One region of the Caballeronia sp. LjRoot34 genome, then DNA from elsewhere that is predicted to be linked to it. Evidence: predicted binding sites of a transcription regulator. Region 1 holds the regulator's gene; the other holds the start of a gene.

Region 1 (15,101 bases):
GTCAAGGCATTCCGCAATCACGACGTTCCGCTTCAGGTAATTCGTGCTGCGATCGAAGGCGCGAAGGCAATGTTTGGGACTGGATATCCTTTCACTGCCCATCGGTTCCTGACTGATGGCAAATCGATTTTTTCCGAAGCGTTGCAAGAACACGGCGATGCTGAAATGACCGATCTTGCCAAGCGCCAATTGGTGTTTGAACACATCGTCAGGCCGGCGTTGTACACGGGGATCGAATTTTCAGGTGACGGCCAGGCAACGCGTTGGTTTCCACTCAAACGCAGCAAGGCGATCGTGCTCGATCCGGAAATCGCTTTTGGGAAGCCTGTGCTTACCGACTATGGCGTGAGAACGGAAATCATCGCTGAGGCCTTCAAGGCCGAGAAAAATAAGAAAATGGTTGCGTCCCTGTTCGATATCCCGGTCGCCGCAGTCGAGGCTGCCATCCGCTACGAGCGGATGGCAGCATGAAGTATTTCTTCGACAACAACCTTTCCCCGCATCTGGCTCATGCTATCCAGGAGCTCTGCCGAGTCGAAGAGACCGTTGCGCGGGTCATACATCTGCGTGACAGGTTTCCACCGGACGCGAAGGACCACGATTGGATAAAGGAACTAGGCGAGGAAGGGCGCTGGGTTGTTCTATCGCAGGATGCCTTTCGTAAAAACGACATCGAGCGCAAAGCCCTGCGTGATTCCGGCCTGATAACGTTCGTGTTTCATCGGCAGTGGACAGAGCGCCAGCACTGGGACAAGGCACAAAATCTGGTCAAGTGGTGGCCGGCAATACTCGATCAAATCCGAAGAATAAAAGGTGGTGCGGCGTTTCGAGTGCCATGGAGGCACAGCGGTGGAAAATTCGAACAAATTCCGCTGTAGTCCATGAGCAAAGTGGGGACGGTATTAGCCCCCATTCAACTCCGTCCCATACCCCCACCCCCACTCCCTCAAATACTTCCTATACCCCACCGACAACCTGTCACACACCTGATGCAGCTCAGCCTGCGGATCGAGCGGCAACCGCTTTGGCCATTGCGATTCCACAATCGGCGTGTCCTGCATCAATATCTGCATATTGAAGTCATACAACGCCTGATCGGAGTGCATGGATTCGTCCTCGAACACCGATACCAGCCACGCCCGCGTCTCCGTTTCACTCACCGGCGACGCCACCAGCAACAAATGCAACGCGCCCGCACCGTGCTGCGCCACCTTCGACAAACTCGCCACCAGCGGCCGTTTCACGCGATACACATATTCAATATCCACGCCCTCCTGTCCCGGCAACCCCGCAGGTTGCCAGAAGCGACACTGCCGCGCCTCAAGCCCGCCCGCCGTTTCAATCACTTCGTAATCCTGCACTTCCGCGTGCGATGCATCGCCGAGAATGCCGGTATGCACGAACGGGAAGTGCGCCATATCGAGGAAATTCTCGACCACGCGCGGCGCCGATGAACGCACCGTCTGCGCCGCGAGATTGATCCGGCGCGCACCGGGCATGTCGTACTCTGCGTACTCCGGAAAGAAATCCAGCGGCTGCGAAGGCTCGCCGAGACACGTCCACACCACACCGTATTTCTCCTCCACGCGATACGTCCGCGCGCAAGCGCGCTTCGCGGGGCGTATTGAAGGATTGGCGGGGATGTGGATGCACTGGCCGTCGGCGTCGTAGCGCCAGCCGTGATAAGGGCATGCAAGCACCCCGCCCGTCACCGAGCCCAACGACAACTGCGCCCCGCGATGCGGACAGAGATCGCGCCAGACGTGGGCATCGGTAAACATATCGGGCTGCGTTGCCGGAACGTCAGCCTCCGACGCGTTGCGCCAGACCACCAGCCGTTCGCCCGCCACCACAAACCCTCGCGATTCCCCGGCGGGCACATCGGCGCTATTACACACAGGCAGCCATTCGCCGAGCAACGCGGCATTGGGCGCGGCGAGGGCGTCATCGGCAGCATTCATGCCGCCAGTGGAACAAGCAGATTCAAAGGGTTGCATCGGGCATCAAAAAACCTACGTAGTAAACATCGATTCAAACATCGATTCAAACAACAATTCGAAAACAACCCACGGGGAAACGCAAGCCGCCAAAACGCCCTGGCGCGCCGAATGCGTACTATTTCGTTCGATATCGATCACGCGAACTCAGCATTAATCCGCCACGAATTTCGCCGAATCGCGCTCTTTTCAGCCACTTTTCAACGACGCAGTACGATTGCAATTCTGCACTACGCAGTCACTGCAGAAAACGCGGCATCGATCAGCACTTCGGGAATTGTCATCAGGGAGACTCAGAATGGGGCAGGTGAATGACCCGTTCCATCGGCAACGTGGTTACGTGTGGTTGCCCTATCTCGATCCGGAAAAAGAGCAGGCGACGCTACGAGTCATACTGGGCGGCCTCGCAACGGCCGTGTACGGCGCGCTGGCGTGGTCCGTTCCAACGCCCGCCGCTATCGCCAGTTTCCATGCACTCGCGCTTTATCTGATCTACGGCGTCGCGACCCGCCTAATCATCAGCCAAATGCAGCGGCAGTCGACTCTGCGGCTCGCATTCACGACCGTCGCTGACCAGGCACTGCTCGCCGTGGTTCTCGGCGCGGGCGGGGCGCTCACATTGCCCATGCTGTGGGCCGTCTTTCTCTTCCTGATCGGTGCGGGCGGGCGCTACGGCAAGCGCGCGCTGGCGTTGTCGTGTGGAACGGCGCTGGTGGGAATCGTCGCGTTGTCCGTCTTGCAGCCCTGGTGGATGATCAACCGGTCCGCGGCGCTGGGGATCGGCTTGAGCGCGCTCGGGGCGTCGGTCTATCTTGCGGTGCTGATCGGCCGCCTTGGCAGCGCGAACCGTGACCTCGCGCTCAAGGCCGGCACCGACCCGCTCACGGGGTTGAGCAACCGCTACATGCTGGAACAGACCATCGGCCGGGCGGTGATGGCGATATCGACGGGACAGGAAGGCGCAACCGGGCTGCTGCTGATCGATCTCGACGGCTTCAAGGAAGTCAACGATACCTACGGCCACGAAGTCGGCGACGTCGTGCTGCAAACTTTCGCGGCGCTGCTGGCAAGAAGGGTAAGAGCCACCGATACAGTCGCGCGGCTCGGCGGCGATGAATTCGTCGTACTGGCGAGGCATGTGACCGGTAACCATGCCGTGCAAACGGTGGCAAACGGCGTACACGCGGTGCTGGCGGAAATGACGTCAGTGCAGGACCGGGTGGTGAATCTATCGGCGAGTATTGGTGCTTGCCTGATTTCGCCGGACCTGAGCCCCGGCTACAGGGATATTGCCGTGCTGATGCGCGCCGCCGATCGCGCGATGTATCGCGCCAAGGCGCTCGGCAAAGGTCAGACGGTGTTCGCCGAAAGCGCGGATTTCGAAACCTGATCTGCGTTCACCGGCCTTCAGCGGCTGGACGTCAAGCCTCCACGCCCGACCATGCCTGTTCCCGCAACTTCGCCCGCAGCCGCGCGACGGCCTGACTGTGCAACTGGCACACACGCGATTCGCTGACTTCCATCACGGCGCCGATCTCGCGCAGATTCAGCCCCTTCTCGTAATACAGGCTCATCAGCAGCTTTTCGCGTTCAGGCAATTTATCGATGGCCTCAACGAGCGCCGAGCGCAAGCTGCCGTCGAGCAGCGCGGAGAGCGGGTCGGCTTTATCGACGCAATAACGGTCGAGAAACGGCTCGTCATCGGAAGAACGATCGAAGTCTTCGTAATAGATCAACTGGCTGCCATGCAGATCCTGCAGCATGGACTGGTATTCGACGAGCGGCATGTTCAGGTGCTCAGCCACTTCCTGTTCGCTCGCCGACCGGCCGAGATGCTGCTCGACCTTGTGCACCGCAGATTCCACCTCGCGCGAGGTCTTGCGCATGCTGCGCGGCAGCCAGTCGTTGGCACGCAGTTCGTCGAGCATTGCGCCGCGAATGCGCTGGCTGGCGTAGGTCTCGAACTGCGCGCCCTGATCTTCTTTATAGCGGCTCGCGGCATCCAGCAAGCCGATCATGCCGGCCTGGATCAGGTCGTCCAGATCGACGCTGGCCGGCATTTTCGCCACGAGCTGCAGGCCGAGCCGGCGCACCAGCGGTGCGTAGCGGGTCAGGACCTCGGCCTGTGACAGTTTTCCCTGGGCGTTATACATCGCGTTCACCTTGTTCCTTCTCTTGCGGCATCACACGGACGCGGGGCTGCTCATCGCAAGCTGCATCAATGGCGTTTCGGTGCGGCGTGCCGCGCCGGAGTTGATCGAGCACTCCAACCCAGGCTGCGTTTCCGCAAACAAGGTCTGCACGGGCCATTCAAACTGCGACGCTTGTGGCATCGGCCAGTACTGCAATTCGGCGGCAATCTGCCGATAATCCCGGGCGGCGGCCGTCGCCGGAAAAGCTTCCACCGCGCAGCGCGACAGCTCGTGCGCTCGCGTCACGCGCGGATCTTCGGCCACGCAACCCGCCGGCATGAGTTGCACCGAGAGATAGCGGCTGGCGACGTCCGCGAGGTTATCGAAGGCGATTTGTGCATCGGCGCCGTTCTTCACGTGATTCACAATGACCCGGAACCGTCCGATGGCATGCGCGTAGTGCAGACGCTTGATGCAGGCGTACGCCTCGGTGATCGCGACCGGCGCCACGCGGGTCACGATCACGAAGTCGTGCGCTTGCACGGCCAGGCTCGACAGCGCGCCGCTGCGATCGAGCTGGGTATCGATCAGGACGATATCGGCGGGTCCGTCGAGCAACACCCGGCAATGCGCGGCGTCCTGGCTGATGCGTTCGTCGCGAGGCGCGGCGATGACCGAAAAGCCAAACGGCGTGCGCGTGACGGCGTCCTGCAAAAAACGCTTGCCGGACAAGACCGCGCCCAGCGCGCCGTTGGGCGGCACCTTCGCCAACTGGCTCACCGACAACGCGTTCTGGCGCTCATCGATCACCAGCACATCCTTGCCTTGCGCGGCGAGGGCGGAAGCCAGGTTGACGACCGTCGAGGTATTGCCGGTCCCCCCCAATCCACCCGCCGGGGCGCCGCACACTGCCACGACCCGGGAGCCGTTGCGTGTCAGCAGACGGCGCAAGCCTTCGGCCTGATCGGACGCGAACTTATCCAAAGTGAACCTCATGCAGTTCAGTGGAAGCGCGCGCGGAGAGCGCGGACAGGAGCGGCGGCACGTCGTCGTCTTGCGGCACGAACGGTGAGCCGTCGCGCGGGATGCAGAAGGCGCTCTTGATCAGGAAGCGCTTGGTCGCGACGTACAGGTTTTCCGGCACCTTCTGACCCGTCGATACGTAATGCACCGGCAGCTTGTAGCGGATCACGGTGTCCAGCACGCCGCCCAGGTTCGTGGCTTCATCGAGCTTGGTCAGGATGCAGCCCGCGAGCGGCGGCTGGTCCGGCGTGCTCTGGTAGGCTTGCACGACTTCGTTCAACGTATCGCCGTGGCTGGTTGCGTTTAGCAGCAGCAGGCGCTGCACCGGATGGCCGGCACCGCACAACATCGAGATGTGATCGGCGACAGTGCGGTCACGCTGGCTCATGCCGATCGTATCTATCAGTACGATGTGCTTGTTGCGCAGTTCGGAGAGCGCGAGTTGCAGGTCGCTTGCGTCTTTCACCGCATGCACCGATACCCCGAGGATCTTGCCGAAAATACGCAGTTGTTCGTGTGCGCCGATCCGGTAGCTGTCGGTGGTGAGCAGCGCGACCTTGCTGGCGCCGAAGCGCATCACGCAGCGCGCGGCGAGCTTCGCGGTGGTGGTGGTCTTGCCCACGCCCGTCGGGCCCATCAGCGCGAAGACGCCGCCGCGGTTCATCATCGATTCTTCGCTGTCCATGACGGGCAGGTTGTTTTCGAGCACTTGCTGAACCCATTGCATCGACGCTTCGGCTTGTTCGATCTCCGGCATGTTGTCGATCATCAAGCGCACCAGTTGCGCGGAGAAACCGGCGGCGAACAGGCGCTTGGTCAGCTCGGCGTGATTCGGGCTGCGGCGCTGGCGATCGCCCCACAGCAAGCCGGCGAAGTGCTCTTCCATCATGCCGCGCATTGACGAAAGTTCATGCATGACGGTGTCGTTCACGACTTGCTCCATGCGGGTGCGGATGGCTTCGGTAACAGCGGCCGCCGCCGATGCCGGCAAGCCCGCAAATGCGCCTTCCTGCATCGAACTGGCGGCCTGGGCCGAGGACGTGTGCACTTGCGGCTGGATCTGGGCGTGTATTTGCGCGGTTTTTTGTTCCGCGCGGCGAGCGGCGAGGTACGCCGCTTCGCGTGTCCATCCAGGGGCTTGCGCGGATTCCTGCGACGTGACGGAAACAGGACTGCCTAATCCCTTCGCAATTGCCGCCGATGCGCTCAGCGCGCGTTGCGGCGCACTTTCAGCGGCCGACTGCGCCACCCGGCGCGCATGCTCGATCAACCAGGGATTCGATTCGGCCATCGTGAACGACGTGTCATCTGCTTGCGCTTCAGGCTCCATGTCATCCAGCGGTTCGGGATTGGCGCCGAACACCGACGAAAAGACATCGCCGCTGGCGTACGGGTTCGAACCCCCGTTCGAATTCGAGTGGGACTGCGAATGTGACTGCGCGTGTGATTGGTTTCCGGCCAACGTCTTCAGCTTCATTTCGCGATGCTCGGCGGCAGCTTTCGGGGAGATCTGCGCGAGGTCGCCGTCCGCAACCGCAACGATCTCAACGCTGCCGTCTTCGGTCACCCGGTTCGACAACACGATCGCATCGGGGCCCAGTGCCTCACGGACGACCCGGAACGCGTCGCGACTCGTGGCACCGATGAATTTGCGGATGTTCATTTACCCCCCGATGAGCTCGCGCTCACGTTGATCTGTTGCGATTGACCGGTTGCGTCACGTTTTGAGCGCCTTACTCTGGTCCCATGCACGGTGGCTGCCATGAATGAATTATTGCAAGGGCGGCTGGCGGGCCATCGGCTGATAAGAGCCGGGAAAGCGGGGTAATTCGGGAGATCGATGACGGGGGCAGCGCACGGGCCGCATCGGGGAAATGCGTGCCGGATCAAACATCAGACAATTGCCCTGATATTTGCAAAAATGGCGACGAAAAACTTCATTAATTTTTTTATTACCCGCCATGTTATTCCACAGCGGGGTCGAGACGATTATTTCATCTTTCGCCTTATTATTGCGCAACACCGCGCCGGGCAGTTCGTGATAATGATTTTATTAAGTTTTTGAAACGACTTTAATCAAGCCTGAAAATCGATGAACAATAGTTAAGTCGGTGAAATATCTATCGTGCGTCAGGGCGAACCTACCTATAATAAATCGAAGGACAATTCAAATAAATTGCAATAGCAGAGCAAGCATTTCACGTCCTGACATTAATCAAGGAATATTCAAATGGCTCAAAAACTATTTCACGCACAACCATTCCCGCTTCCGTTCGATCCACAAACAACTGCATTGGTCATGATCGACATGCAGCGGGATTTTGTTGAACCGGGAGGGTTTGGCGAAGCCTTGGGAAATGACGTTTCCCTGGTGCGCACCGCGATTGTCCCGTGCGGGAAAGTGTTGAAGGCCGCGCGTGATTCGAAGCTGCTGGTCATTCATACGCGCGAAGGCCATCGTGCCGATCTGGCTGATTGCCCGCCGGCGAAACTGACGCGCGGCGGCAAGACCTTCATTGGCACAGACGGCCCCATGGGCCGCATCCTGGTTCGCGGCGAGGCAGGGCACGACATCATTCCCGAGCTGTATCCAACGTTTGGCGAACCTATCATCGACAAACCCGGCAAGGGCGCGTTCTATGAAACCGACCTGCAACTGGTCCTGCAAAACCACGGAATCAAGACGCTTATTGTGTGCGGGGTGACAACTGAGGTCTGCGTGACCACGACCGTTCGCGAAGCGAATGACCGCGGCTACGAATGCATTATTCCGGCGGATTGCGTCGGATCGTATTTCCCGGCATTCCAGAAATCAGCGCTGGAGATGATCCAGGCGCAGGGCGCAATCTTCGGCTGGGTCAGCGACGCCGCGGCCGTTGTCGACGGCTTGCGCGGCTGAAGCCGGCCGGGCAGCCATGGCACTCCTGACGTTCACCGTGTGCTCGGTTGGCTATATGGCGGAGCACGGGCCGCGCGAGACGCTGCGGTTCTGGGTTCACAGCTGCTTTCAGCACGCAATGAACATGTCGTCCGCGAGCGGCGAGTTGCTGACCTTGCTGAGTCCGCGCTATCAGAACCTGCCCACGGCGATCAGGCTGTCGACACCGCCAGGCTGGGATTGGCGCCATCAGGCGCACTCCCGGCAGCCCATCACACTCGAGAACAACGAGTTGCGCGGCACACTCTGGCGCGCGAACCTGAGCCGGGCGCCGTGCTGGCGGCCCGAAACGGATCGGGGGTCCGGCGGCCATTCGCCGAACGCGTTGCTGGCGGCTTATCCGTTGCTGGCGAACCAGTTGTTGGAGTACTGCCTGGAACGCGAGGTGCGCAGCAGCCTGCAATTGCTGCCGGGCTGGCCGCCAGGGGGGCGCATACCGCGCCTGAACCTCGGCGACACCAAGGCGGAATTGGAAAGCGGCGTCTCGGAACTGATTGGGTACGGAGCGGGGCTGACGCCGGACGGCGACGACTATCTGCTGGGTTATCTGGCGTCGTTATGGCCGTGGCAACATCTGGAAGCCATATCCGCCCATTTGAAACTATTGCGTCCGGCAATAAAGAACCAGCTTCACCGGACGACCAGTATCAGCCGGCATTATCTGGCGCTTGCGTTGCAGGGGCACTATTCACAGTCGATCGACCATTTGACGACGGTCCTGATTCACGGAAGCCCCCCGGCGGATGTGAAACTTTCGGCAATCAATGTCATGAAATTCGGTTCGTCATCTGGCGCGGATTGTCTCGGAGGGTTCCTGCACGGAATAAAAGCGCTTGGAAAGGTTGAGCAGAAAGAAATGATTTGATCCTTTATACGGATTAGTTGAAAACCATTATCGAGTTAATCAGATTGATGGCATCCGGCGCGTGCAACGCCGGGTTCGCCAGGCGGACACTCGGCCGAATCTGGACCAGGCAAGTGTAACGATTACCGGAAGCTGAAATGAGCATAAGAACCAAGGTCTTCAAGAACATGTATCAGGACTCCGTCTCCCTGATGCAGATATCCGCGCACATCTCCAAACTCGCCGGCATCGAGCAGGCTTCGGTGGTGATGGGAACGAGCACGAATCTCGCGCAATTGCGGGACGCGGCTCTGGACGACGGCTGCACAGCCGGCCCGAACGATCTCGTCATCGCGGTGCGCGGGGAAATCGCGGCGTGCGACGGTGCGCTCGTTATCGCGGAAGAGCGTTTGAACAGCAAGCCGGAGGAGTCAAGCGGCGACGGCGTGCGTCCGCCACCGCTTGCCAGCCTCGAAATGGCGGTGGAACAGGAGGCGGCATCGAATCTCGCCCTGATCTCCGTTCCCGGCGATTACGCCGCCGCCGAGGCGATCAAGGCGCTGCGTCTGGGCATGTCGGTCATGCTTTTCAGCGATAACGTCAGCCTCGCTCACGAGCGCGACATCAAGACCCTCGCGGCTGAGAAAAACCTGCTGGTGATGGGACCCGATTGCGGGACGGCCATTATCAATGGGCTGCCGTTGGGCTTCGCCAATGTGGTGAGGCGCGGGTCGATTGGCGTAGTGGCGGCGTCGGGCACGGGATTGCAGGAGGTGACGTGCCGCATCGACCAGTTGGGCGCCGGGATTTCGCAGGCGCTCGGCACGGGCGGGCATGACCTGCACGAATCGATCGGCGGGATCTCCATGTTGTACGGTCTCGATGCGCTGAGCGCAGATCCCGACACCCATGTGATCGTGCTGATCTCCAAACCGCCTGCTCCGGCAGTCGCGGAAAAGATCCTGGCGCGGGCGCGCGCGGCGGGCAAGCCGGTCGTCGTCAACTTCCTGGGCGCGCGGCCGGAAGATATGAACGTGCCGGGAATCACCCCCGCATACACCCTCGCCGATGCCGCCGGCTTCGCCGTCGCGTTGCTCTCGGGCGCCCAACTGCCGCCTACGGTGGCCGAGGTCAGCACGCCCGACGCCGGTCGTCTCCACGATTACAGCCGTACCTTGCGGCCCATCCGGCGCTTCATCCGCGGTGTGTTCGCGGGTGGCACATTTTGCTACGAGAGCCAGTTGTTATGCCGGCAACGTGGCTTCGCGGCGTCGTCGAATACCCCGGTTGCGTCCAACAGCAAGCTTGAGGATATCTGGCACAGCACGGGCCACACACTCGTCGACATGGGCGATGACGATTTCACGCGCGGCCGTCCGCATCCCATGATCGATCCCACGCTGCGCAACCAGCGGATCCTTGCGGAGCTGAACGACCCGCAAACCGCTGTCGTGTTGTTCGACCTCGTGCTGGGTTATGGCGCATCGACAGAACCTGCCCGCGAGTTGTTGGAGCTGATCGAACACGCGCGCCTTCAGGCGGCTGGCCGCGACCTGCCGGTCCTGATCTCGCATGTCTGCGGCACGGAAGCCGATCCACAAGTCAGAAGCCGTCAGGTCGATACCTTGCGCGAAGCCGGCGTTCTCGTCGCCGGTTGCAACGCGCAGGCGGCGCTCTGGGCGAGCCACGTCGCCCACCTTCAGGCGCAAAAATAACGGGACCATGATGAACACGCTATTTAACCAGCCACTGACCGTGGTGAATGCAGGCTTGAGCAGTTTCGCCGATAACCTGGCGCTAGCCGGCGGCGACGTCACCGATTTGCGCTGGCAGCCGCCCGCTCTCGGCGATGTCGACGCGGGACTGGCGCTGGCATCGCTGATTCGCCATCCGCTGGTCGAGCAGGCCAACGTCCAGGCGTTCCAGCAGTATCTCGCGGCTCAGCCCGTGCTCGTCGATGTCATGAGCGCAGCGCAAGCGATCAGCGCGATGGCGCATCGCAAGCTGATCCTCCACGCGGGGCCGCCGATCGACTGGGCCGATATGTGCGGACCGGTGAAGGGTGCGATTGTCGGCGCGATCCTGTTTGAGGGATGGGCGACGACCCACGAAGCCGCCGAGCGCCTGGCGGCGGATGGCGCGATCGACTTCGAGCCGTGCCACCACTACGGGGCGGTCGGCCCCATGGCGGGCATCATCAGCCCGTCCATGCCGCTGTGGGTGATCGAGAACAAAACAAATGGCCGGCGGGCTTTCAGCAACTTCAACGAAGGACTCGGCAAGGTGCTGCGTTTCGGCGCCAATAACCACGAAGTCCTGGACCGCCTGCACTGGATGACGCAAGAACTCGCGCCGGCTTTGAAGGCCGCATTAAAGGTGCTGGGCGAAGTGGAGTTGAAGCCGATGATGGCGCAGGCGCTGCATATGGGCGACGAAGTCCATAACCGCAATGCGGCCGCCACCGGCCTCCTGATCAAGCGCCTGATTCCCGCGTTGCTATCGACTGGATTGCCGATCGAGCGGATTCAGCGCGTGACGGAGTTCATTGTCGGCAACGATCACTTCTTCCTGAATCTCTCGATGGCCGCGTGCAAGGCCATGACCGATGCAGCCCACAACGTGCCCTTCAGTTCAATGATCACGGTCATGGCGCGCAACGGCGTGAATTTCGGTATCCGCATGTCCGGCACGGGCGACCGGTGGTTCCAGGCGCCCGCCAATCCCGTGGAAGGTTTGTTCTTCCCGGGCTATGGCGTGGAAGACGCCGCAGCCGATCTCGGCGACAGCGCGATCACCGAGACGGCGGGCGTGGGCGGCTTCGCCATGGCGTCGTCGCCGGCGATTGTCAAGTTCGTGGGCGGCACGCCGGCGGACGCCACCAGCAACAGCCGTCGCATGCAGGCCATCACGCTGGGCGGCAATCCCGCGTTCACGCTTCCCGCGCTGAATTTCGCGCCGACCGCCGCGGGTATCGATGCCCGCAAGGTGGTTGATCGCGGCATTCTGCCGATCATCAATACCGGGATTGCGCACAAGGAGGCTGGCGTCGGGCAGATTGGCGCGGGCATTACCACGGCGCCGATGCCGGGTTTCATCGAAGCGATTCGCGCGCTCGCCGAATACGTTTAAACCATACGGGACACGCATCATGACCAAGCCTCTGGCAATTGTCGCGGTCGGCGGCAACGCGCTGATCCGCGACGATCAACACGATAGTATTCCTGATCAATATGACGCGGTCGTCGAAAGTGCGGGGCACATTGCCGACATGATCGAGGCCGGATGGGATCTGGTGCTGACGCACGGCAACGGACCTCAAGTCGGTTTCATCCTGCGCCGCTCCGAACTCGCCGCCGATGAAGTCCGGCCAGTGCCCCTGGACTACGCCGTCGGCGATACGCAGGGCGCTATTGGCTACATGTTTCAAAAGGCGTTGAGCAACGCGTTGCGGCGTCGCGGGATTCATCGGCAAGTGGTCACGGTTGTGACCCAGACGCGTGTCAGCCGCGACGATCCGGCGTTTCTCAAACCGGGCAAGCCAATAGGCGCCTTCCTCGATGAAGCCACTGCGCTGCAGCGCCAAAAGTCACTCGGATGGACGCTGATGGAGGATGCCGGACGAGGCTGGCGCCGGACCGTGGCGTCACCTCAGCCACTGGAGATCATGGAGCGGGAGGTGATCGCGACGTTGCTTGCGCAGGGGTGCGTGGTGATTGCGTGCGGCGGCGGCGGCATTCCGGTTCTGGTCGATGAACACCATCAGATCTCGGGTGTGGAAGCGGTCATCGACAAGGACCTGGCTTCGGCGCTTCTCGCCGAACAATTGGGTGCCGATCTCCTCCTGATTCCCACAGGCGTTGAACAGGTGGCGATCAATTTCGGCAAGCCGGAACAGCGCTGGCTCGACACGCTGAGCCTGGCCGAAGCGCAGGAATTGATCTCGCAAGATCAGTTCGGCGCGGGAAGCATGCTGCCCAAAGTGGAAGCAATCATGCGATTCGTTACCCATAGCCGGTCGCATGGCGGACACGGCAAAGGCTTGATTACCAGTCCGGAAGCGATCAAGCGTGCGCTCGATCGCAAGACCGGGACGTGGATCACGCAATAGCGGTTCGTGTCGTGTGAATTTAACTTAGCAATACGAATTTCATTGAAGAACGAAGGCAGACAGATGAACAAAACTACTTTGCTGGCCGTCAACGGCACGCTCATGCGCGGGCTCGAACTGAACGGCAACATGACCGCGGCGGGCGGCGTGTTCTTGCGTGAAGATCACACCGATCCGCATTACCGGCTCTGGAGCATTGGCGATCGTCATCCGGGAATGATCCGCGTGGCAGCCGGCGGAACCTCTGTCGCGCTCGAGGTCTGGGAATTGCCGCTCGCGTCGTTTGCCGCTTTGTTGTTGAGCGAACCGGCGGGTCTGGCGATCGGCAAGGTGACGCTTCGCGACGGCAATCAGGTGTTGGGCGTGCTGGCCGAACCCTGGCTGGTTGAAAACCAGAAGGACATCACCGCGCACGGAAGCTGGCGTGCCTATACCGGCCATTTCCATTCCGCCTGACCGTTCGAAACCTCCGGGGAACATTTGTATGCGCGACACTGACGAAGGCCCGAATACGGCGCCCGGGTACCGCATTGCCATGATTTTATTGGGCATTGCCATTACGCCGGTTTTACTCTCCTCCTCCAGTCTGGGGAGCCAGTTATCAAGTCTGGCGTTGATCAAAGTGGTGGTCATCGGCGGCATCATCCTGACCATCCTTTCCGCGATCACGATTTGCGTCGGCGAGAAGGCGCGGCTGCCAACCTACGGTATCGTCAAATATCCGTTCGGCGAAAAAGGGGCGATCGCCATCAACATCCTGCTCGCGATCAGTTTGTTCGGGTGGATCGCCGTGACCGCGAATATGTTTGGGCATTCGGTTCACGATCTGCTGGCGCAGCAGGGCTTTGAAATACCCGTGCCATTGCTGGTTGCGGTGGGTTGCGTGATTTTTGTGGCCGCTACAGCGTTTGGTTTCGAACTGCTTGGGAAGGTGGCTCAGTTCGCCATACCTGTCATTGCGTTGATGCTTTGTTATTGCGTTTATGTCGCGGCGCACGGGATGGTCCCGGTGCCAGCCGGATTCACCGATATGAATACCGGCGTGGCCGTTTCCACTGTTGTCGGGACGATTATTGTGCTGGTGGCCACGCTGCCGGATTTCGGCAGTTTCGTTCACGACCGCAAGCATGCGTTGATTGGCGCGGTGCTGACGTTCCTGATCGCTTATCCGTTGTTGTATTGGGCGGGCGCCACGCCGAGCGGCATATCAGGGAAAGCTTCCTTGCTCGGCGCGATGGCCGTGTTTGGGGCCGTGCTGCCGGCTGCGTTGCTGCTCATTTTTGCGACCGTAACGGGGAATGCCGGGAATATGTTTCAAGGCACGCTGGTCGTTTCGACCTTGTTCACGCGGTTTCCGAAATGGCAGATTACTGTCGCGCTGGGCGTGCTGGCGGTCATTGTCGGGAGCATGGACATCATGGCGTGGTTTATCCCGTTCCTGCTTTTTTTGGGGATCGCGACGCCGCCGGTGGCTGGGATTTATATCGCTGACTTTTTGCTTTATCGGCGAGGCGGGTATGACGCGCGCTTGCTCACTACTGATCCTCAAGTGAAGGTGCTTACGTTCGTTGCGTGGATCATCGGGTCGCTGGTCGGGTTCATGACGGTGAAGGGCGTTTTTTCCTTCACGAGCATCCCGTCGCTTGATTCGATTATTGTCGCGTGTGCTTGTTATGCGATTTTTAGCCGGGTTACGCGGTTGCGGGGGGTCGCTTCGCGGCTTTAAGTGGAATTGGTTTTCGTTCGCACTCGGGTGGGGGCGCTGGCGCTTGGTGGGCTGGGGGTGGGTTTTCGGGTTGGTGGGCCGGGGTCGATGCCAGGGTGTCAGGTTCTGGGGTTAGTGGGCGGGGTCATCGCTGGGGTGGTCGGTTCTGGGGTTAGCGGTCAGGGTCAATGCCGGGTTGCTGCTTTCGGCGGTAGTGGTCTGCGAGAGTCGGATTTTCTCTTTATCACTATTAGCCACTGTGCGTGGCGGCACGTCATTTCTTTGTCCAAAGCGACAAAGAAACGAAGCAAAGAAAGCGCTTTTAAACCACGCTACCCTAAGTGTCCACAGCGT
Region 2 (15,101 bases), 1.1 Mb from region 1:
GCGGCTGTCATCGCGTTTTTCGCGAAGGACCGGTTGACCGGCCGTCCCGAACACGCCACCGAACCAAACCCGACCCCGGCCGCTTAAGAGCCCGAATCAACTCACACTGACCACATCCATGTCCACGAACCCAAGCGTTTCAACCGCTGCGAACGCCACGCCCACCGTCATCGAACTGCGCGTGATCCCGGTTGCCGGCCGCGACAGCATGTTGCTGAACCTGAGCGGCGCACACGGCCCGTTCTTCACGCGCAACATCGTGATCCTGCGTGACAGCGCGGGGCACACGGGTGTGGGCGAAGTGCCGGGCGGCGAGAGCATTCGGAAGACTATCGACGACGCGCGCCCGCTCGTCGTCGGCCAGTCGATCGGCAATCTGCACGCCGTACTCAACACCACGCGCAAACAATTCGCCGATCGCGATGCAGGCGGACGCGGCACGCAGACCTTCGACTTGCGCACGACCATCCATGCCGTGACGGGACTCGAAGCCGCGTTGCTCGACCTGCTCGGCCAGCATCTGGGCGTGCCCGTCGCCGCGCTGCTAGGTGAAGGCCAGCAACGCGATGAAGTGGAAATGCTCGGCTACCTGTTTTATATCGGTGATAAAAACAAGACCGACCTGCCCTACTCCTCCGGGACCGATGCGACCGATGACTGGACCCGCCTGCGCCACGAAGAAGCGATGACGCCTGAAGCTGTCGTACGACTCGCGGAAGCCGCGCACACGCGTTATGGCTTCAACGACTTCAAGCTGAAGGGCGGCGTGCTCTCGGGCGATGCGGAAATTGAAGCGGTCACGGCACTCGCCGAACGCTTCCCGAACGCCCGGGTGACGCTGGACCCGAATGGCGCGTGGTCGCTGTCCGAAGCCGTGCGCCTGTGCCGCGACCAGCATCACGTGCTCGCCTACGCCGAGGACCCGTGCGGTGCCGAAAACGGTTATTCCGGCCGCGAGGTCATGGCTGAATTCCGTCGTGCCACGGGCCTGCCGACGGCGACTAACATGATCGCGACCGACTGGCGTCAGATGGGCCACGCGATCCAGTTGCAATCGGTGGACATTCCCCTCGCCGACCCGCATTTCTGGACGATGCAAGGCTCGGTGCGCGTGGCGCAAATGTGCAACGAGTGGGGCCTGACGTGGGGGTCGCACTCGAACAATCACTTCGACATTTCGCTCGCCATGTTCACGCACGTCGCGGCGGCGGCGCCCGGCAAGATTACTGCCATCGATACCCACTGGATCTGGCAGGACGGCCAGCGATTGACGCGCGAGCCGCTGCAGATCGTTGGCGGCAAGGTGAAGGTGCCGGCGCGGCCGGGACTGGGCGTGGATATCGATATGGACGAACTCGAGAAAGCCCACGCGCTGTATCGGGAACACGGTCTCGGCGCCCGCGATGACGCCATCGCGATGCAGTACCTGATTCCGAACTGGACCTTCGATAACAAGCGCCCGTGCCTCGTGCGCTGATTTCCTTAATGGCTTGCTGTAACTGCTGATTCAAAAACCAACTCGCGACCGACCATGACGACACCTCAAGAGCTCAAGCAAATCGTTTCCGAAGGGCTGCTGTCCTTTCCGCTGACCGACTTCGACGAACAAGGCGATTTCCGCGCTGATACCTATGCCGCGCGTCTGGAGTGGCTTGCGCCCTATGGCGCGACGGCGTTGTTCGCGGCCGGCGGCACGGGCGAATTTTTCTCGCTGACGCAGAGCGAATATTCAAACGTGATTCGCACAGCGACGGAAACCTGCAAGGGCCGTGTGCCGATCCTCGCCGGTGCGGGTGGCGCGACGCGGGTGGCTATAGCATATGCACAGGAGGCCGAACGGCTTGGTGCGAACGGCATTTTGCTGATGCCGCATTACCTGACTGAAGCCAGCCAGGAAGGCATTGCCGCGCACGTCGAACAGGTGTGCAAGGCGGTGAAGAATATTGGCGTGATCGTGTATAACCGCGCCAATTCGAAGCTCAACGCCGACATGCTCGAACGGCTCGCCGATACCTGCCCGAACCTGATCGGCTTCAAGGACGGCGTGGGTGAGATCGAAAACATGGTGACGATCCGTCGCCGGTTGGGCGACCGGTTCTCGTATCTCGGCGGTTTGCCGACGGCCGAGGTTTATGCCGAAGCGTACAAGGCGCTGGGCGTGCCGGTGTATTCATCGGCGGTATTCAACTTCATTCCGAAAACCGCGATGGAGTTTTATAAAGCGGTGGTATCGCAGGATCATGCGACGACTGGCCTTCTGCTCGATGAGTTCTTCATGCCGTATCTGGCGATTCGTAACCGCAAAGCGGGTTATGCAGTGAGTATCGTGAAGGCAGGGGCGAAGCTGATTGGTCGCAGCGCCGGCCCCGTGCGCGCGCCGCTGACCGATCTGACCGAAGACGAAATGGCGCAACTCGATGTGCTGATCAAGAAGCTCGGCGCTCAGTAAAGTCCGTAATAAGCTTCCCCGCCGCAAGCAGCGGGGTATTGCTGCACAGAGACTCGTACGCTTCGCGCCTCGGGTCTGGCTCCAGTGCCCTGACGGACACGGCAAAGATCGCTTACGCTGCAAGCAGCGGGGATTCGATCCGAAGAGATTAAAAGGCCGTTCCAACGCGAGTTGGAACGGCCTTTCTGCGCTTGGCGTCACGTATGAACGCACTCTCGATCTAAGCCGCGAGCAACACCACCGTCAGCGACCGCACGCCTTGCGCGCCGCGAATCAGCACGCCTTCGATATCCGCCGTCGCCGATGGCCCCGTCACCAGCACGGCATAACGCGCGGCCTTGAAGTCATCGCGTCGATACACATCCTGCAGCCCATCCACAATCTGCGCGGGATCGAGCAGCACGATCAGATGCTGCACGAGATAACCGATCGAATTGACGATGTATTCGTCCTCGCTGAACCACACCGAGCCCGTTTCCGCCACGCCGAAGCGCGCGCGTACCACGCCGGCATCGACGTCCTGCAGTAACGCGGGCGACATATCGGCGGTGAGCGCGCGGTTTCCTTCTATACCCGGCACGGCCGACGCGACTATCGCGTCCGGGGCGAGACGCTCGGCGAGCAGCGCACGCACCGTGTCCAGCGATTCGCCTTCGATGATTGTCCCTCCCATCGCGGTCAGGGCGGTGCGAAAGCGTTCGAGGCGTTCACCGGGCGGGGTATCGAAGAGCGGTACGTCGGGGCGCGGCCTTGCAGCCGGTTGCGCCGCGCGGATCTTGGCGAGAAAAACGTCACGCGTGGTCATCGTCATTTTGCTGCCTTGCGATTTTTCTTGTACCACTCGTGGAAGGTTTCAGCGGGCGTTTCGGGCAGATCGCGTTGCCGGCCCCAGATGTTCAGCGGGTTATAGAGCACGAAGTTCGGCAGCCGCTTAAGCGCGCCGCCCAGCGACGCAACGGTGCCTCGATACAGCGTCGGACTGGCCAGCAAGCGCCCCGCCATTTTCAACACTTCCTGCTTCACGAACGGCACTTCATGATTCGCCGCGATGACTTCGCGCCACTTGTAGATCTGCTCGTGAATGTTGACCTTCGTGGGGCAGACGTTCGTGCAACTGCCATTGAGCGTCGATGCAAACGGCAGGCTGCTGAAGCGTTTCATATCGTAAGTAGGATTGATGATCGCGCCGATCGGCCCGGAGTACGTAAAGCCGTACGACAAGCCACCGCTGCGCCGATACACCGGGCACGTATTCATGCAGGCGCCGCAGCGGATGCATTTGAGCGAGTACCAGAAATCCTCCATCGCGAGGCGTTCGGAACGGCCATGATCGACAAGGATGTAGTGCATCTCCGAGCCCGGCCGGGGCGCACGAAAATGCGAGGTGTATTGCGTGATCGGCGAACCGAGCGCACTGCGCGACAGCATGCGGATAAATACGCCGAGATCGGAAATCCTCGGAATCAGCTTTTCGATACCGATCGATGCAATGTGCAATGGCGGCACATTCGCCGACAAATCCGCATTACCCTCGTTCGTGCACACGACGACCGTTCCGGTCTCCGCGACCGCGAAGTTGCAGCCGGTCATGCCCGCAGTCTTTTCGCGCACGAAATACGGGCGCGTGTTCATGCGCTGGCTTTCGGCGAGATAGTGGATATCGCTGTTCTTGGGATCGGTGCCGATCGTGCGGCCAAAAAGTTCGGCGACATCCGCGCGAAGTTTATGCACGGCGGGCACGACCATGTGGCTTGGGTCCTGATTATCCAGTTGCTGGATGCGCTCGCCGAGGTCCGTTTCCATCACCGTGATGCCGCGCGGCTCGATGTACTCGCGCATCTTGCATTCATCGGTGAGCATGGATTTGCTTTTGACCAGCGTGGTGAGGCCCCGCTCGGACATCAACTGGTAGACGATTTCGTTGTGCTCTTCGGCCGTCGACGCGTAATGCACGATCACGCCGTGCGACTCGGCCTGGGTGATGAACTGGTCGAGATAATCGGCGAGATTCGAAAGCGTGTGTTCCTTGATCCCCGATGCCAGGTCGCGCAGCGTCTCCCATTCGGGTATGCCGTGGGCTTGGGCGTCACGTTTGCTGCGCAGATCCCAGAGGCGTTTATCGTGGAAAGCGACGTGATCTTCCTTCGCGATGAACGCGCCCGCCGCCTTCGCGTGGTCGAGCCGTTTGCTTTTTCCCTTCACGACGTCGCTCATGAGCGTGCTCCGTTCAGGACTTGGGCGATGTGGATAAACCGGGCATCGAGTTTCAGGCGTTCGGCGCAGCCTTGCTGATGCATGAGGCAGGACATATCGCCGGAGACAATATATCGCGCGCCCGCGCCGAGGTGATCGCGGACCTTGTCCTGCCCCATCCTCACCGATACCGCTTCTTCGGTCACTGAAAACGTGCCGCCGAAGCCGCAGCATTCGTCGGGGCGTGTGAGCGTGACGAACTCGATGCCTTTGACGCCTTCGAGTAGCGTGCGGGGTTTGGAAAACGGCGCCCCGCCAATTTCCGATGCCGAGACTTCCTTCAAATGTCGGATCGCGCTGCAGCTATTGTGCAAGCCCACGCGGTGCGGGAATTCGGCCCATGGGAATTCGCGCACTTTCAGGACATCGTGGAGAAATTCGACGAGTTCGTAGGCGCTCGTCCGGACCTTGCGCACGGATGCGGTCTGCTCGATGGCCGTTAGATGCTCGCGCACGTGATGGATACAACTCGCCGATGGGCCGACCACGTAGTCGTAATCAGCGAAATTGCGGGCGAATACGCGCTCGGCGCCGGCCGCTTCTTTTTGCGCGCCGCTGTTCGCCATTGGCTGGCCACAGCAGGTTTGTTCCTCTGGGTAATCGACTTCTACGCCCAGGCGTTCGAGCAATTCGAGTGTCGCGATGCCGACTTCGGGATAGAACGCATCGATGAAACAGGGAACGAACAGGGCGACTTTCATTGGGCGGGGTGGCCTGAAAACAGGCGGTTTTTGAAGTTTGGTAAACTTGCGCCAAGTTGGTAAGCTTGGTCTGACCACGACTTTAAAGTTTGCAGTGTTTCAAGTCAAATGGGGTCGATGGCCGAATGGGGTCGCTGGCGCTTTTTTTGGGGAGGGGGTGAGGGGGGCAGCGGGTGGGGGCGGGTTGGTCGGTTCTGGGGTTCGTGGTCGGGGTCAATGCCGGGTTGTTGCTTTCAGCGTTAGCAGTCTGCGAGAGTCGGATTTTCTCTTTATCACTATTAGCCACTGTGCGTGGCGGCACGTCATTTCTTTGTCCAAAGCGACAAAGAAACGAAGCAAAGAAAACGCTTTCAACCACGCTACCCTAAGTGTCCACAGCGTGCAGTTTCTATTCATAGGTGCCCCAAAAGCACGGTGCTCGCCAGAGCGAAGGATGTGTGAACCCCTCCTTCTCGCGAATCCTGACACGAACACGCTTCGCCCCCAACGCTCTCGGGCAAGCACCATTTCCAAGGAACCACCACGGATGCGGGAACCCCTCCTTCTCGCGAATCCTGACATGAACACGCTTCGCCCCCAACGCCCTCGGGCAAGCACCATTTCCAAGGAACCACCACGGATGCGGGAACCCCTCCTTCTCGCGAATCCTGACATGAACACGCTTCGCCCCCAACGCTCTCGGGCAAGCACCATTGCCAAGGAACCACCATGGATGTGTGAACCCCTCCTTCTCGCGAATCCTGACATGAACACGCTTCGCCCCAACGCTCTCGGGCAAGCACCATTGCCAAGGAACCACCACGGATGTTTGAACCCCTCCTTCTCGCGAATCCTGACATGAACACGCTTCGCCCCCAACGCTCTCGGGCAAGCACGAATTGCCCAGGAACCGGTACGGCCTCACGCGTTCTGCATGCTTCGTTTTTTGGTGGATTGGCTGCTTGGTCGGCGTGGTTATTTTGTGGGGTCACAGCTTGATCCGTAGCAGCTCGACGCGACGCGTATTTACTGCCTCAGTCTTTGGTGAGTTGGCTACGCGGCCTACACCGCTATTTTCGTCGGCTACGGCCTTGCATATTTTGGGGCTTTATTACTTGGTAGGTTGGCGGCGTGGTTCGAGACGCGTACAAATTCGAAGGTCGGTTATCCGCGGCCGCACCCACGCAAATAACTGTGGGGGCCACGCGGGTAACTCAGCAAAACTGGAGCAGTAACACGCGTGGTGCCGTGACCTACCGACATAACCGTCGGACCACGTAGCTGACACGCGAAGAGCGCGGCAGCCAGAACGCGTGAGGCCGCGCGGGTTCCTTGGCAATGGTGCTTGCCCGAGAGCGTACGGGGCGAAGCGTGTTCGTGTCAGGATTCGCGAGAAGGAGGGGTTCATACATCCGTGGCTCTGGCGAGCACCGTGCTTTTGGGGCACCCATGAATCAAAACTGCACGCTGTGGACACTTAGGGTAGCGTGTTTTAAAAGCGCTTTCTTTGCGTCGTTTCTTTGTCGCTTTGGACAAAGAAACGACGTGCCGCCACGCACAGTGGCTAACAGCGATAAAGAGAAAATCCGACTCTCGCAGACCACTGACGCCGAAAGCAGCAACCCGGCACTGACTCAGACCGCTGACCTAGGAGCCTGGCCCCCTAACCCCAAGACCACCCCCCGGACCAACCCCAAACCCCGAGTGCGAACGAACATCTCCTTTCATGCCTTTTAAACCCGTCCATTCCTACACCCGCACACGCATCGCCGATGTCGTCTCCGACCAGATCCGGGCGCTGATCACGAGCGGCGCATTAACGCCCGGGCAGCGCCTCCCCGCCGAACGCGATCTCGCGGAACAACTCAACGTCTCGCGCCCATCGCTGCGTGAAGCGCTGATCCGGCTGGAATCGGATGGATTTATCCAGACTGCTGCGCGCAGCGGCTTCGTCGTATCGGATGTCACCGCACCGCTCGTCTCCGCGCCGCTCGCCGCGTTACTGAGCCAGCATCCAACCGCCAGCGCCGATGTCCTCGAACTCCGTCACGGCCTCGAATCGCTCGCAACGGGCTACGCGGCGGAACGGGCAACCCCAAGTGATCTGGCGCGCATCACGGACGCGTTCAACGCACTGAAAACCGCCGCGATCGAACCAAAACGCACCCACATAGCGGAACACGACGCCGCATTCCATCTCGCTATTGCCGATGCCACCCACAACCTCGCCCTGGCCCACGTGATGCACGGCCTGCAAGAACTCGTGCGCGAATCAATGCTGACATCGCACCGGCTGGTCGACTACGACAACGACGTGGAAGCGAACTTGCTGGCGCAACATCAAGCTATCTTCGATGCCATCCTCGCCCGCGATCCACCACGCGCCCGCGAAGCCGCAGGCGCCCATCTGGATTACGTCAGCGCGCTTTATCGCGACCGCTTACTCCGCTTATCCAAGCCTGAAGCACCCCGCCATCCCGCAAAAAATCAGAATCCGGAGACCACACCATGACTATTTCCAGCGCCCACTGGGGCAATCTCGCGGACGGCACGCCCGTCGATCTCCACACGCTCAGCCATGACAATGGCTTGGCGGTATCGGTGACCAATCTGGGCGCGGCCCTCGTCTCCTGGCTCGCGCCGGATCGCGACGGCCATCTGGCCGATATCCTGCTCGGCCACGACACTCCTTCTGAGTACACAACCGGTCCTGCCTACATGGGCGCGATCGTCGGACGCTGGGCGAACCGCATCGCGGACGCTCGCTTTTCACTCGACGGCGTGGAGTACCAGCTCGAAGCCAATCAGCCGCCGAACTCACTGCACGGCGGCTTCCAGGGCTTCAGCCACAAACTCTGGCAAGCCCGGCACACCGAGGACGCATTGGTCCTCACGCTGGAATCGCCCGCCGGCGACAGCGGTTTCCCCGGCACGCTCACCGTCCAGGTGACCTACACGTTCACCGACGCGGGCGAACTGACGATCACCTACCATGCCTTCACGGACGCCCCCACGCCGCTCAATCTCACGAACCACGCGTACTTCAACTTGTCGGGCGTGGACTTGACGACTATCGACGATCACGAGATCGAGCTCGCCGCCGATCAGTTTTTCGCCATCGATAAACATACGATTCCGACCCATCTGGAAGACGTCGCCAATACCCCGTTCGACTTCCGCACGGCCGCGCTTCTCGGACCGCGTCTCCACACCCGCGACAACGAGCAAGTCACGCTGGCGGGCGGCGGTATCGATCATTGTTATGTATTGCGCACCGCAGCGCCGGTCACCGAACTGCCGGAAATGCGGCGTGTCGCGGCCGTTTATCATCCGGGCAGCGGACGCGAGCTGATTGTCTCGACCACCGAACGCGGGTTGGTGTTCTACACCAGCAACAGTCTTGAAGGCGTGCCGGGCAAGCGCGGCGTGACCTATCAGAAACACGGCGCGCTCTGCCTGGAAGCAGGCGGATTTCCAAACCAGATCAACATGGACGACGCGGAAGACGTCGTGTTGCGCCCCAACGAGCGATACAGGCAAATCACGCGCTACGCCCTGCGCGTGAGGTAAAAACGAGGCGAAAAAAAACGTGCCGCCCGCCATGCCGTCGATAGGAACCCGCCTACAGTCGAATAGGACGCTCGCGGGTATCGGCGGACCGGCCTCTCATCGATACTGGATTCATCGAATCAGAGATCGACTGGAGGAAGACAATGCCTTATCTACTGGGTTGGCTGCTTGGCGTGCCGGTGATCGTGTTGGTGATCCTGTATCTGATCTTTCACTGACCGCCGCATTGCGCACACTATTGAACGCGAACGCGCGGAATGCGGTTTCACGTGGACTGAACGAAGGCGTCGTTACAATACGACGCCTTTTTTAATTCCTCATTCCCCGAAGGATTCCGATGAAACGCGCTCTCCCCGTACTTGCGTCGCTTGCGGCGCTGCTTGCCGTTCCCGGTCTTCACGCCGAGGAAATCGCCAGCGTCAACACGAATTTCCGGTTTACCGGCTCGGATCGCGTCTCGGTCGAAGCCTACGACGACCCGGCAGTCGCGGGCGTCACGTGTTACGTCTCCCGCGCGCGCACGGGCGGCGTTAAAGGAACGCTTGGAATAGCCGAAGACCCGTCTGAGGCATCGATAGCTTGCCGCCAGGTCGCGCCGATCAGGATCGATGCGCCACTCAAGCAGAAATCCGATGTATTCTCGGAACGTATGTCGTTCATTTTCAAGACCTTGCACGTGGTGCGTATTGTCGATGCCAAGCGCAATACGCTGGTCTATCTGACGTATAGCGACCGGATTACGACCGGGAGCGCGAAGAACAGCGTGACAGCGGTACCCATGCCCGCCGGTACGACAATTCCCGTCAAATAAGACGGGAGCGCCGCTTGGCCGGCCTTTGACCTGACAGTTGAAAGCTGGCCTAAAGTTTTCCCCTCCCCGCGCCGATATAAAGACGAACGGCCGTCGCCCTCATGGCGACGCCGACTGTCTTCCCGCGCCGGCTCAACCCGGCCAACGGGATCGGGAACCGGGAAACATCATGGGTCAGATCACCCTTTCATTTAAAGACGAAACGATCGCGGCTCTACGCCGCGACTTCGAGACGTTGATTCGTCTATCGCTCAAGTTCGACCCGCAATTCGTCACGCCTACGTTCGAGGATTTCCTGCGGGCAAAACTGCTCGACAACCCCACGCCGCTCACCGAACTGGCCGTCCAGCGAATGCTGCAGAACGGTCAGTACGCATGGGCGAAACGTGCGCTCGACAAGGAATTCCCGGACGTCGTCGAAATGATGATGCGTCAAGCCGCTGAACACGGTTTCGGCTTCGCGGTGCGCTCGGACTGGAAACCGGACGATCTCGTGAAGGCGTCACGCGCGTGGGCCACGGCTATCGTGACCGAAGCAAACGGCGACCCGGCACAGATCGACACGCTCGCGTCCCAGATCAAAGCGGCAGCATCGGACATCCAGGAGCTGGAGATGAAAATGCAGACGCCCGCATGGCGTCTCGCCGATTCACTGCGTCAACGCGTGTACGAAACCAAGATTGCGACCGAACACAGTGTGGGATCGACGTCGCGCGAGAAGCTCGGTGAACTGCGCTGCCTGCTGCGCCTCGGCATGTTTCATGGCTCGATTTCAAAGCAGGAAGCGCAGCAAGTGCTCGAACAGTTACGCATGATCAAGCCGGAAATTTTTATTGAAGAGCCGTACGACGGTTTCACCCGCTTCGGCAACTGGCTGCGTACGATCTTTACGCCCGAGCGCAAAATGCCGAAGCCTTCGCGCGCGGAACGTTGAGTTTGAACCCCTTCACTCCCACATCTTCTTGAGCCGCGCGGCGATATCGACTTTCGCCTTCGCCGCAGCGGCTAGCCCCGCCGCCGTCGGCGCGCTGGGCTCAGGAACCGGCGGCCACGCGCACGCTTCGAACTGCGGCATCAGATGCGGGGGAATGAAACGCGTACGCGCCGCCCAGATATGCCGGTCACCCATATGAGTCTGGTTGTGCACGTAGAAACGCTGCGGCGTGACAATGTGCAAGTCCTCTTTCGCACGCGTCATGGCGACGTATAACAGCCGCCTTTCTTCATCGATTTCCTCGTCGCTGCCCGTGCCCATATCGGATGGAATGCAGCCATCCACGCCATTGAGCACGAACACGTTCTTCCACTCCTGGCCCTTGGCCGAATGGATGGTCGAGAGAATCAGATAATCCTCGTCGATGAGCGGCACACCCGATTCGTCACTGGTGGCATCGGGCGGATCGAGCGTCAGTTCGGTGAGAAAACGCTCGCGCGTGGGATAAGTGGACGCGATGCTTTCCATCTGCAACACGTCGCCATGACGAATTGACGCGTCTTCGTGATTGCGCTCCAGATGCGGTTCGTACCAGCGCCGGATCATCTCGAATTCAGCGGGCCAGCCGCTTTCGCGCGCGCACACCTTCGACATCATCGCGACGAGCACCGGCCAGTCTTCGCTCGCGCGCAACGGCGCGGCGAATGCGGCCAACGCGGCCGGCGTGTCGCCGCGCTCGGCCACCTGATCGAGTGCTCGCCCGGCGATGGCAGGCCCAACCCCCGGCAGCAACTGCAGCACGCGAAACCCGGCCACGCGGTCCCGCGGGTTCTCGCCCCAGCGCAAGACCGCCAGCACGTCCTTCACGTGGATGGAGTCGAGGAATTTCAGGCCGCCGAACTTCACGAACGGGATGTTGCGCCGCGTGAGCTCGATTTCGAGCGCGGCGCTATGATGCGCGGCGCGAAACAGCACCGCTTGCTGCTTGAGCGTCATACCGCCTTCACGCGCCTCCAGCACCTGCTCGACGACATAACGCGCCTGATCGGCTTCATCGGCCACCGAGACCAGGCGCGGCCGTTGCGCCGATGCCTTGTCGGTCCACAAGTTCTTCGTATAACGCTCGGCGGCGAGACCGATCACCGCATTCGATGCCGCGAGAATGGGCTGTGTCGAACGGTAATTGCGCTCCAGCGTCACGCATTTCGCGGGCGGATTGAAGTGATTCGGGAAGTCGAGAATGTTGCGCACCGTCGCGCCGCGAAACGAATAGATGGACTGGGCGTCGTCGCCGACTACCGTCAGGCCGCGGCCGTCGGGTTTCATCGAAAGCAGGATGGACGCCTGTAGCTTGTTCGTGTCCTGGTATTCATCGACGAGCACGTGGTCGAAACGGCTCGACAGCTCCGCCGCAATGGACGGCTCGGCGGCGAGATGCGCCCAGTACAACAACAAATCGTCGTAGTCGAGCACACTTTGCTGCTGCTTCGCGTTGACGTACGCGGCGAACAACCGGCGCAGGTCGTCTTCCCATTCGCGGCACCACGGGAACGCCTGGTCGAGCACGGCGGCAAGCGACACGCCGGTGTTGACCACGCGCGAGTAGATGGCGAAGCACGTGGATTTGGCCGGAAAGCGCTTTTCTTTCGCCGATAACCCGAGTTCGTGCCGCACGAGGTTCATGAGATCGGCGGAATCCTCGCGGTCGTTGATGGTGAACGACGGCGATAACCCCACGAGATCCGCGTAATCGCGTAACAAACGCGCGCCCACGCTATGGAAGGTGCCAGACCAGGTGAGGCCTTGCGCGATCACGCTGCGGTTACCCAGAGCGTTCACGGCGATACGCGTCACGCGCCGGGTCATCTCGCTGGCTGCGCGCCGCGAAAACGTCAGCAAGAGGATCCTGTGCGGGTCCGCGCCCTTCACCAGCAAATGTGCCACGCGATGCGCCAGCGTATTCGTCTTGCCCGATCCCGCCCCGGCGATCACCAGCAGCGCGCCGGCCGGGTCGCCCGCGTTCGACGCCTGCGTGCCGTACTCGACCGCCTCGCGCTGCGCGTCATTCAGTTTGGTCAGATACGACGCGATGTCCTCCCGCGCCGGCTTGGGCGCGAGATCGTCGTCGGTGGCGGAATTGAGCGTGAGCACGTCGTGTGGCTTTAAAAAAGGGTGACGCACACTGTATATCCATACAACTCTTCCACGCAAGCGACTGATGCAGCAGGCTTTTGGCCCTATAAAATAAATGGCCCGATGCGCTTGCACGCACCGGGCCATCATCACTTCCCTACAGCGGAACTTGTCGCGAATCAGTCTGCTTTCTTCGCGTTTTTCAGGTTCGCATCGGCGGCGGCTTGATCCGCCTTTGACTGCGCTTCCGTCTTTTTCTTGTCCGCCTTGGCCTGCGCTACATTCGCATCCTTGTCCGCTTTGGTCTGCTTCTTCGCTGCTTTTGTGTCGGCGTGCGTAGGTTCCGCGGTGGTCTGCGTCTGCGCAACCGAAACGGTCGCGGCGGTCGCGAATACACCCGCGAGTAATGCAGCGCATAAGCGCTTCGTGGTCGTAGTCATGAATTCCTCCTTGCTGCGGCCCGCTGAAGGGGCCGCGTTCTATTCATCGCGCTGAAAACTTAGTGCTGCAAGCCGGTGTCCTTCGGACCGTCCGGCTCGGTGGCCTTGAGTTCGTCGTTGGCGGTCTGCTTGTCGGCCTTCTTGTTGATCTTTGCGTTGCTCACCTGCTCCTTGTACTGCGCCTTCGCTTCCTTGTTTGTCGCCTTCAAATCCTGCTTCGATGCCTTCTTCGACGCCTTGTATTCAGCATTAGCCTGCGCGTTGGCATTGCGCTTCACGACCAGCGGATCGGTCGGCGCCGGTGCGACGATATTCTGCGGCGGCGGCGCGGTTTGCATGGACGGCGCGGACATCTGGCCGGCGTCGGCGGCTGAAGGCTGCGCGGTCTGCGCGAACGCGGATGCGGACAGACCCATGGCGGCAATAGCGGTACCCAACAGCATTTTCCTGACTTGCGACATGTTCATTTCCTTTCTGGCAGTTTTTATTCGGGTGGCCGGTTGCAACCGTCGCAACCAGCCGCGACGCCCAGGCGATGTGTGTTGTGTCCTCAAACACCGCGCCTGGAGCACAGCGCCGCAAATACCCGTCTACACTTCTGGTGACCGGCATGAACGCTCAAAAGAACGCGCCAATCACTCTGACTGACCCGGCGCCGGACGCTGGAGTTCGCTGAAACGCGTCATTGTTACCGAAGGTTTCACTTCCTGACATATTGCAAACAGCCAAACGCCCGATATCCGGGGGTTGGTGCTGCAGACGCACGTCGCGTGCCCGGCTGGTTTATCATGGGCGCCCTTTCCACCCCCACCCTGCGAAGAACGCTCACATGCCGCGCCTCGAATTCACGCTCACGGGCGACTACGTCGAACTGCACAACCTGCTCAAGCTGATGGGCCTGGCCGATAGCGGCGGCTCGGCGAAAGCACGCGTCGCGGAGGGCGAGGTGAAGGTCAATGGCAAGATCGAGTTGCGCAAGACGTGCAAGATCCGCGCGGGCCAGACCGTGGTTATCGAAGACACCACGATCAAGGTTCTCAAGCCGAAATGATCCGCCTGTGCGCGATCTGGACAACGTTAAATACCGCGCCATGATCGACATAAGCGCGATCAAGCAATAAGCTAGACGGCTTTCGTTCCCTTTCGCCGCTTTCAGCTTGTTGACGGTTGAAGCCAGCTTTTCAAGTTGGCGTGCCTCAAAACCGAGATTCCAAGTTGAGATTCGAAGCCGGGTTTCATAGCTGAAATTCATAGCAGAAATTCAAAGCGGAGCTTCACGCCAACAAGCTGAAGCGCGGCCGGAACGAACGGGCGATGCAGGACCGGTAACGGTTTGCTGCATCGCCCGTTGCCGTTTTTGCACGGTTTTTGCCGTGCAGCAAAGTATCCAGATAATCCGCCATGCCATCCAGAATGATCCGCGCGAACGCGCCGCCAAGCCTTTCCCGTCATGCCGTCGATACCGCCAGGCTCGCCGCGCCGCTCGCCATCTCGCAACTGTCGCAAATGGCGATGGGCGTCACCGACACCATCCTGCTCGGCTCGCTCGGCCCCGATTCCCTCGCGGCCGGTGGTCTGGGCGCAAACCTGTTCTTCGTGGTCGTGGTGCTGCTGCAAGGCGTGCTGACATCGGTGAGCGTATCGGTGTCACATGCGCGCGGCGCGAACAACGATCACCTCGTGCCGAACATCTACTGGACCGGGCTGGTGCTGTCGCTGCTGCTCGCGATACCCGCATTCACGCTGCTGAGCTTCGCCGAACCGATCCTGCTCGCGTTCCACGAACCCGCCATGCTGGCCAGGAACGTCGGCGAATATTGCGCGATCCTGC

What was found. The regulator FliA, encoded in region 1, starts transcription of late flagellar genes. The targets are predictions, from matches to a motif close to CTAAAGTTTNNNNNNNNNNNGCCGNTA.
Region 2: ACSQ36_RS13810 (DUF4088 family protein) is a predicted target of FliA. The motif match lies at 9,814-9,840, and genes of this name have one in related genera.

The regions. Positions count from the first base shown of each region.
Region 1 is NZ_CAXUSB020000001.1:4,201,300-4,216,400, reverse strand. Features, by position in the region: gene ACSQ36_RS19020 (DUF433 domain-containing protein) at 1-471, shown strand, start outside; gene ACSQ36_RS19015 (hypothetical protein) at 468-878, shown strand; gene ACSQ36_RS19010 (Rieske 2Fe-2S domain-containing protein) at 903-1,961, opposite strand; gene ACSQ36_RS19005 (diguanylate cyclase) at 2,296-3,387, shown strand; gene ACSQ36_RS19000 (RNA polymerase sigma factor FliA) at 3,419-4,150, opposite strand; gene ACSQ36_RS18995 (MinD/ParA family protein) at 4,181-5,113, opposite strand; gene flhF (flagellar biosynthesis protein FlhF) at 5,106-6,815, opposite strand; gene ACSQ36_RS18985 (hypothetical protein) at 6,924-7,172, opposite strand; gene ACSQ36_RS18980 (cysteine hydrolase family protein) at 7,383-8,051, shown strand; gene ACSQ36_RS18975 (DUF2877 domain-containing protein) at 8,068-8,955, shown strand; gene fdrA (acyl-CoA synthetase FdrA) at 9,093-10,649, shown strand; gene ACSQ36_RS18965 (oxamate carbamoyltransferase subunit AllG family protein) at 10,660-12,063, shown strand; gene arcC (carbamate kinase) at 12,083-13,042, shown strand; gene ACSQ36_RS18955 (allophanate hydrolase-related protein) at 13,106-13,498, shown strand; gene ACSQ36_RS18950 (cytosine permease) at 13,527-14,768, shown strand.
Region 2 is NZ_CAXUSB020000001.1:3,061,708-3,076,808, forward strand. Features, by position in the region: gene ACSQ36_RS13765 (MFS transporter) at 1-87, shown strand, start outside; gene gudD (glucarate dehydratase) at 119-1,477, shown strand; gene kdgD (5-dehydro-4-deoxyglucarate dehydratase) at 1,532-2,449, shown strand; gene ACSQ36_RS13780 (LutC/YkgG family protein) at 2,670-3,254, opposite strand; gene ACSQ36_RS13785 (lactate utilization protein B) at 3,257-4,663, opposite strand; gene ACSQ36_RS13790 ((Fe-S)-binding protein) at 4,660-5,403, opposite strand; gene ACSQ36_RS13795 (FadR/GntR family transcriptional regulator) at 7,109-7,894, shown strand; gene ACSQ36_RS13800 (aldose epimerase family protein) at 7,891-8,952, shown strand; gene ACSQ36_RS13805 (CreA family protein) at 9,290-9,763, shown strand; gene ACSQ36_RS13810 (DUF4088 family protein) at 9,933-10,697, shown strand; gene ACSQ36_RS13815 (ATP-dependent helicase) at 10,710-12,788, opposite strand; gene ACSQ36_RS13820 (hypothetical protein) at 13,010-13,270, opposite strand; gene ACSQ36_RS13825 (hypothetical protein) at 13,330-13,731, opposite strand; gene ACSQ36_RS13830 (RNA-binding S4 domain-containing protein) at 14,100-14,321, shown strand; gene ACSQ36_RS13835 (hypothetical protein) at 14,545-14,673, opposite strand; gene ACSQ36_RS13840 (MATE family efflux transporter) at 14,672-15,101, shown strand, end outside.